DNA from 3 places in the Massilia orientalis genome. Region 3 is predicted to be linked to each of the others. Evidence: predicted binding sites of a transcription regulator. Region 3 holds the regulator's gene; each other region holds the start of a gene.
The links. The regulator sigma-54, encoded in region 3, starts transcription at its own class of promoters, with help from an activator protein. The targets are predictions, from matches to a motif close to TGGCANGNAANCTGCTTT.

Region 1 (2,257 bases), on a different contig from region 3:
GTCCGGATCAGGCCTTCGGAGCGCGGCGGCGCTTGGCGCCGACCAGGCCCAGCATGCCCATACCCAGCAGCATGATGCTTGCCGGTTCCGGCACGCGGCCGTTCTCGACCGAGAAGGCACCGTCGACCTTGAACACCAGGTCGCTCGGCGTCACGGTGTAGTCCGGGAACAGCGCGTCGCCACCTTTGTGGAAGCCGCTGGTCAGCGAGTCGCCGGCCGGCAGGTTCAGGTTCGAGTCGTACTTGAAGGTCACGTTCGTCAGGCCAGCCAGGTAGTTCTGGTCGATGAAGTCGCCCGATTCCATGATCGAAGCGCTCAGCTTGGTCGAGCCGATGCCGACACCCGTAGCGCTGTCGGTGGTGAACGTCGACAGCGTCACGTTCGGATCCACGGTCAGCAGGGCAACCATGATGCCATCATCGAAACCGGTGCCGGTGCTGGTGAAGGCGTTGGCTTTGGTGTCGTAGTAGATGGCGACTTTATTCGCGCCCGGGGTGTTGTTCAGGCCAAAGCTGGCGTTCAGGGTGGTGCCCGACGTGCTGGACGTTTTCACGAATTCGCTCAGCTTTGCGACGATGGTGAATTCGAAAGCCGAGGAGTCGTTCGCGGCGCCGTCCGCGGTCGAGTCAAGGTTGCCGCGGAAATTGGCGGTCGTGCTGCCGTTCACGGCGGACAGGTTGGCTTGGTAGAGGAAGTCGAACTGTTTGCCTACGGTCAGTTGCTGAGCACTCGGGATGCCCTTGGCGACGCCGCTGCCGGTCGAGTTCCAGTCCAGGCTGGTCACGTTGGTAGCGTAGACACCGCCGCTACCGTCTTGCAGGGTGAATGCTTGTGCCGACGATGCAGCGAATGCGAAACCGAGTGCGGCTGCAACCGGAATCAATTTGCGGAACGAAATCTTCATGTTGGCTCCAAGTGGATGCTTATTAAGTTGTTCGGTATAGGCTCCGCGTTCTGCGGGCTTGTTCCTACTTAATGCAAACGCCGTGCCAGTATTTCCTTTTCCTTATAAATCAAAAACTTACGTCACAAACTTGCGTCCGGGGTAGGCCGACTGTAAAAAATTCCGATTTTTTATGTGTCCTTGCGTAAAGTTTTTAGATGTTTTTGGGAAAGAATTCGCAAAGGAAATCAGTCATATCACAAAGAAAGTTGCGCAAAATAAAAAACCGCGGCCGAAGCCGCGGTTTTCGTGATGCCGATGCCTATCCGGATCAGGCCTTCGGAGCGCGGCGGCGCTTGGCGCCGACCAGGCCCAGCATGCCCATACCCAGCAGCATGATGCTTGCCGGTTCCGGCACGCGGCCGTTCTCGACGGCGGTCGCGCCGTCGACCTTGAACACCAGGTCGTTCGGCGTTACACCGTACGCCGGGAACAGGTCCGTGTTGCCGCCCGCGCCAGAGTGGAACGAGCTGGTCATCGAGTCGAGTGCCGGCAGGTTCAGGTTCGAGTCGAACTTGAAGCTCACGTTCGTCAGACCCTTCAGATAATTCTGGTTGATGAAGTCGCCGCTTTCGATGATCGAGGCGGTCATCTTGGTCGAGCCCAGGCCGCTGCCGGTGATGACGTTAGTGGTGAACGTGGACAGCGTGGTGGCCGGATCGACGGTCAGCAGGGCGACCATGACGCCGTCGTCGAAGCCGGTGCCGGCGCTGGTGAAGGCGTTGGCTTTGGTGTCGTAGAAAATCGCCACTTTATTGGCGCCGACGGTGTTGTTCAGGCCGAAGGTTGCGCTGACGGTGTGGTTGACCGGATCGACCGACGACGTTTTCACGAATTCGCTCAGCTTTGCCACGATCGTGAATTCGAAAGCCGACGAGTCGTTCGGGGCGCCGTCCGCGGTCGAATCCAGGTTGCCGCGGAAGTTGCCGGTGGTCTGGCCGTTCACGGACGACAGGTTCGCCTGATACAGGAAGTTAAAAGGGTTGCCTTGCGTCAGTGCCACGCCGTTGGCGATGCCTTTGGCAACGCCGCTGCCGGTGGAGTTCCAGTCCAGGCTGTTCACGTTGGTTGCGTACGTAACGCCAGCACCATTTTGCAGGGTGAATGCTTGTGCCGACGATGCGGCGAAGACCAGACCGAGGGCGGCTGCGACCGGGATCAGTTTGCGGAACGAATTCTTCATGTAGGCTCCAAAAGTGGATGCGTGTTAGGTTTGTTCGGTTGAACCGCATGCTCGTTGATGCGGCTCATACCAACCCTAATGCAAATGCCGTGCCAGGAATCGTTCTGCTGTTCTAAATCAACGACTTATGA
Region 2 (2,257 bases), on a different contig from region 3:
TATGCGCCGTATGGTTGAGCGCGTACACGCGCACGTCCCACGGCTTTTCACCACCGGCCGGCGCTTCCGGTGCGTCCGGCCGCGCGGGCGGCACGAGCAAGGTGACGCTGTGCCCGGCCTGCGACAGGCCCAGGGCCGCCGTCTTGGCGATGGCGCCATTGCCAACGATGCAGATGTCGCTGCGGCGGTCGACGTTGCGATGATGTGCGGAGGAAGTGGTGTGTGTGCTCATGATGAACATTATAGACCTTCGCAGTGGCCTGCTTCCGGCGAACGGGACGGGCATATCGTCCTGGCCGTTGCCAAAAACTGCTCGACAGGTCTTGCGGCTTCGCAAACCCGTCGCTATAATCATGCCTCCTTTGGCCTGGTAGCTCAGTTGGTAGAGCAGAGGATTGAAAATCCTTGTGTCGGTGGTTCGATTCCGCCCCGGGCCACCAAAGTTTCAAGCGAAAACGCCGACCCTTGCAGGTCGGCGTTTTTGTTTTCAGGCTATCGATAATAAAACGCCATCCGCGGATGACGTTTTATTCATACCTGTTTTATTTAGCCTGCTTGCGACGGCGCGAACGCAGCATTGCGCCGGCACCCAGCAGCATCAGCGCGGCCGATGCCGGTTCCGGAACTTTCACCGGCGGGATAACCGCGCCAAAGCCGTCGATATAGGCGTAACCCGTGTGTGCGGACGGCTGGCAATCGGCAGCCAGAATCGACAGCGTGAAATCGTGGCCCGACAGCGACGAATCGATCGCGAGTTGTTCGATTTGCCAGGCCGAGGTATAAAACAGGTCGCCATTCATGGTGAAACGGCTGTCGACGCCGCCGCCGCCGTCGCCGGCATTGTAGACGCGATTGATCAGGACCGTACCCGTCGTATCGTCGGTCAGCGTGATCAGCAATTCGGCCGATTCATCGGCGGTGTGGCCGCCATTTTCCAGCACGGCTTTCCACGCGAAGAAGATATTCGATTCGGTGTAATTCGTCACTTTCTGGCTGAGGACCGATGCATTACCGCCGTCCGAAGTGTCTTCGACACGATACGAGTACTGGCCCGAATAAACGGTCGAACCCAGCAACGAGCCCAGCAACGGATCGACCGTGCCAGCGGCGTTGACGGCCGAGCGGGTTGCCGGCCCCGTGTACTTGCTGCCGCCCGGCAGGAAAGTGGCGGGCGACAGGCTCGCATTCAGCGTATCCCAACGATACCCTTCCCCAGTCGTCCAGCCGTTTGCATTGCCATCTTCAAAACCACCATTGATAAAGGCGCCGGCGTGTGCGGTACCGGTAACGGCGGTGAATGCGAGGGCAGCGGCCAGCGCGAATTTTAATTTCATCTCTGCGGTCCTTTCAAGTCAATAAGAGTTATAGGTGCGTTTAATGCACTGCAACACTTTAGCAATTCCTGTGCCAAGCACTTATCTACTTGAAAGAAAATGAATTTTTTAAAGCCGCATTGATATACATCCTATAACTGTTAAATACTCCGACATTTAAATCGGGTAAATCGGCGATCAAATATAAAACATATGTATTCGTTATACCCGATACGGCTTCATATTATGTGTATCCTTTTATTTAGCCCCGGAAAATATCGATTATCTCGATCAACTCTTGTATTCAAGCGGTACGCCACAATTGCAATACCTCTTCTGCAATTACATCAGGAAATTCCTCCTGAAAAAATAATTTTCCTTTTGGAACTCGGCATATTCCCTGCGAGCGCGGGAATATACGGCCAAGATAAGCAGCATCCGCCATCGGAAAGATCACGTCGCTGGCGCCCCATACCATCCGCACCGGCACCGTGCTGCGTTTGAGCGCCGCCTCGATGCCCGCCAGCGGATTCGGCGCGAGCGCGTTGTGGAATGCGTGGTACTGCCTGCGCCGCAACGGCGTGCTCACCATCGGTGCCACGTAGTAGTCGATGATGTCGTCCGTGAGCAGCGCCGGATCGTGGTACGCGGCCGCGCCGAACGTCGCGCGCGCCAGGTTCCCGTCGGCCAGCCACCGCGCGGTGTCGTCGGCCAGCGTGCCCGCACGGGCCATGTCGAGCACCGGCTGGATCAGCGGCGGCGGGCTGTTGGGCTCCGTGTCGCAGTTGGTGAGCACCAGCGTGCGCACCCGTGCCGGAAAGCGGACCAGGAACAGCTGCGCGACCGCGCCGCCGCTGTCGGAAGCGACGATGTCGGCCTGGCCGACGCCCAGCGCGTCCAGCAGCGCCGCCAGCATCGCCACCTGGGCGGCGGGCGCCACCGAC
Region 3 (2,257 bases):
CGACCTCGTTCTACATGATCGTGGGCCTCGTGCCGTCGGACGCCGGCAGCATCGACATCAACGGCACCGACATCACGAGCCTGCCGATCCACCGGCGCGCGCTGCTCGGGCTGTCGTACCTGCCGCAGGAAGCGTCCGTGTTCCGCAAGCTGACGGTGGAAGAGAACATCCGCGCCGTGCTGGAATTGCAGCGCGAGAACGGCAAGTCGCTTACCAAGGCGCGCATCACCGAACGTCTCGACGAGCTGCTGACCGAGCTGCAGATCGAGAAGCTGCGCGAGAGCCCGGCGCTGTCGCTGTCCGGTGGCGAACGCCGCCGGGTGGAGATCGCGCGCGCGCTCGCGACCAATCCGCGCTTCGTGCTGCTGGACGAACCGTTCGCCGGCGTGGATCCAATCGCGGTGATCGAGATCCAACGCATCGTGCGCTTCCTGAAGGAGCGCGGCATCGGCGTGCTGATCACGGACCATAATGTGCGCGAGACGCTGGGCATCTGCGACCGCGCCTACATCATCAACCAGGGCGCGGTGCTGGCGTCGGGCCGTCCCGACGACATCATCGCCAACGAATCGGTACGCCGCGTCTACCTGGGCGAACACTTCCGAATGTAGTCATGAAACAGACGCTGCAACTCAAGACCTCACAGCACCTTGCACTGACGCCGCAACTGCAGCAATCGATCCGCCTGCTGCAGTTGTCCACGCTCGAGCTGCACCAGGAAATCGAGCAGGTCCTGAGCGAGAACCCGCTGCTCGAACGGCTCGACGATCCGCTCGACCGCTCCGTGCGGTTGCTGGCCGACGGCGCTATCAACAGCGCCCCGGCGTCATCGCAGGCAAGCGAGGCGCCGGCCGCGCAGGGCAACGGCGAGGAAGGCGGCAGCGCGCCCGCCGAGAACGCCAATGGCGAAGCGAATGACGCCGGCGGCGAGGGCGGAGAAAGCGGCGGCGAAGGCGGCGAGGACTGGGGCGAATACGGCCGCAGCAGCGGGAGCGGCGGCGAGGACGAGGACGGCCGCCCGCAGCTGGAAGCGAGCCCCGTCACCCTGCGCGAGCATTTGATGGAACAGGTGCGCCTGACGTGCTGCGCGGCGCGCGACTGCGCGCTCGTGGAACTCGTCGTCGATGCGCTCGACGACAACGGCTACCTGGAAGAACCGCTGGAAGACATCTACGCGCGCCTGCCGGAAGAACTCGAGATCGAGTTCGACGAATTGCGCACGGCGCTCGCCATGGTGCAGAGCATGGACCCGCCCGGCGTGGGCGCGCGCAGCGCGGCCGAGTGCCTGGCGCTGCAGATCCGCCGCATGCCCGGCGTGCCGATGGTGACGCGGCGCATGGCGCTCGTCATCGTCGAAAAATACCTGACGTGGTTCGCGCAGCGCGAATTCAACAAGCTGAAGAAGGCGCTCGATTGCGACGACGAAGACCTGCGCGAAGCCCAGGCCGTCATCCGCCAGTGCAATCCGCATCCGGGCGCGGCGTTCGCGTCGGACGTGTCGGACTTCGTCGTGCCCGACGTGATCGTGCGCCGCGCCAAGGATGGCTGGAGCGTGCTGCTGAATCCGGAAGTGATGCCGCGCCTGCGCGTGAACAGCCTGTACGCGTCGCTGATGAAGCAGGGCAAATCGGAAACACAGATGAACGCGCAGTTGCAGGAAGCCAAGTGGCTCATCAAGAACATGCGCCAGCGCTTCGACACGATCCTGCGTGTAGCCCAAGCAATTGTCGATCGCCAGCGCAACTTTTTTTCCCATGGCGCAGTCGCGATGCGGCCCCTTGTTTTACGTGAGATAGCTGATACACTAGGTCTACACGAGAGCACAATTTCTCGAGTCACAACTCAGAAATATATGCTGACCCCGCACGGCATGTTCGAGTTGAAGTATTTCTTCGGGAGTCACGTTGCCACCGAAGCGGGAGGCGAAGCATCGTCGACGGCAATACGGGCCCTCATCGTACAACTCACAGGAGCAGAAGACCCCAAGAATCCATTATCCGATAGCAAGATCGCGGAGATGCTAGGGGAACAGGGAATGGTCATCGCGCGACGCACGGTCGCAAAATACCGTGAGGCGCTGAAAATCCCGCCCGTCAGTCTCCGCAAATCCTTGTAACAAACACTGTCCCATTGCGCTAGATGCGCGCACGGCAGGCAGTGCATCTTCAAAGGAGTGTGTATGAATCTCACAATCAGCGGACATCATCTCGATGTAACTCCAGCCATCCGAGAATACGTACAGAACAAGCTCGAACGC

Region 1: the regulator sigma-54 is predicted to act here: its motif matches at 975-992, upstream of QPK29_RS25735 (PEP-CTERM sorting domain-containing protein).
Region 2: the regulator sigma-54 is predicted to act here: its motif matches at 1,393-1,410, upstream of QPK29_RS28380 (PEP-CTERM sorting domain-containing protein).

Annotation. Positions count from the first base shown of each region.
Region 1 is NZ_JASNRB020000019.1:83,450-85,706, forward strand. Features, by position in the region: gene QPK29_RS25735 (PEP-CTERM sorting domain-containing protein) at 8-904, opposite strand; gene QPK29_RS25740 (PEP-CTERM sorting domain-containing protein) at 1,215-2,126, opposite strand.
Region 2 is NZ_JASNRB020000025.1:20,519-22,775, forward strand. Features, by position in the region: gene QPK29_RS28370 (FAD-dependent monooxygenase) at 1-232, opposite strand, end outside; tRNA gene QPK29_RS28375 (tRNA-Phe) at 365-440, shown strand; gene QPK29_RS28380 (PEP-CTERM sorting domain-containing protein) at 543-1,334, opposite strand; gene QPK29_RS28385 (alpha/beta fold hydrolase) at 1,618-2,257, opposite strand, start outside.
Region 3 is NZ_JASNRB020000004.1:134,559-136,815, reverse strand. Features, by position in the region: gene lptB (LPS export ABC transporter ATP-binding protein) at 1-611, shown strand, start outside; gene QPK29_RS06950 (RNA polymerase factor sigma-54) at 614-2,116, shown strand; gene hpf (ribosome hibernation-promoting factor, HPF/YfiA family) at 2,180-2,257, shown strand, end outside.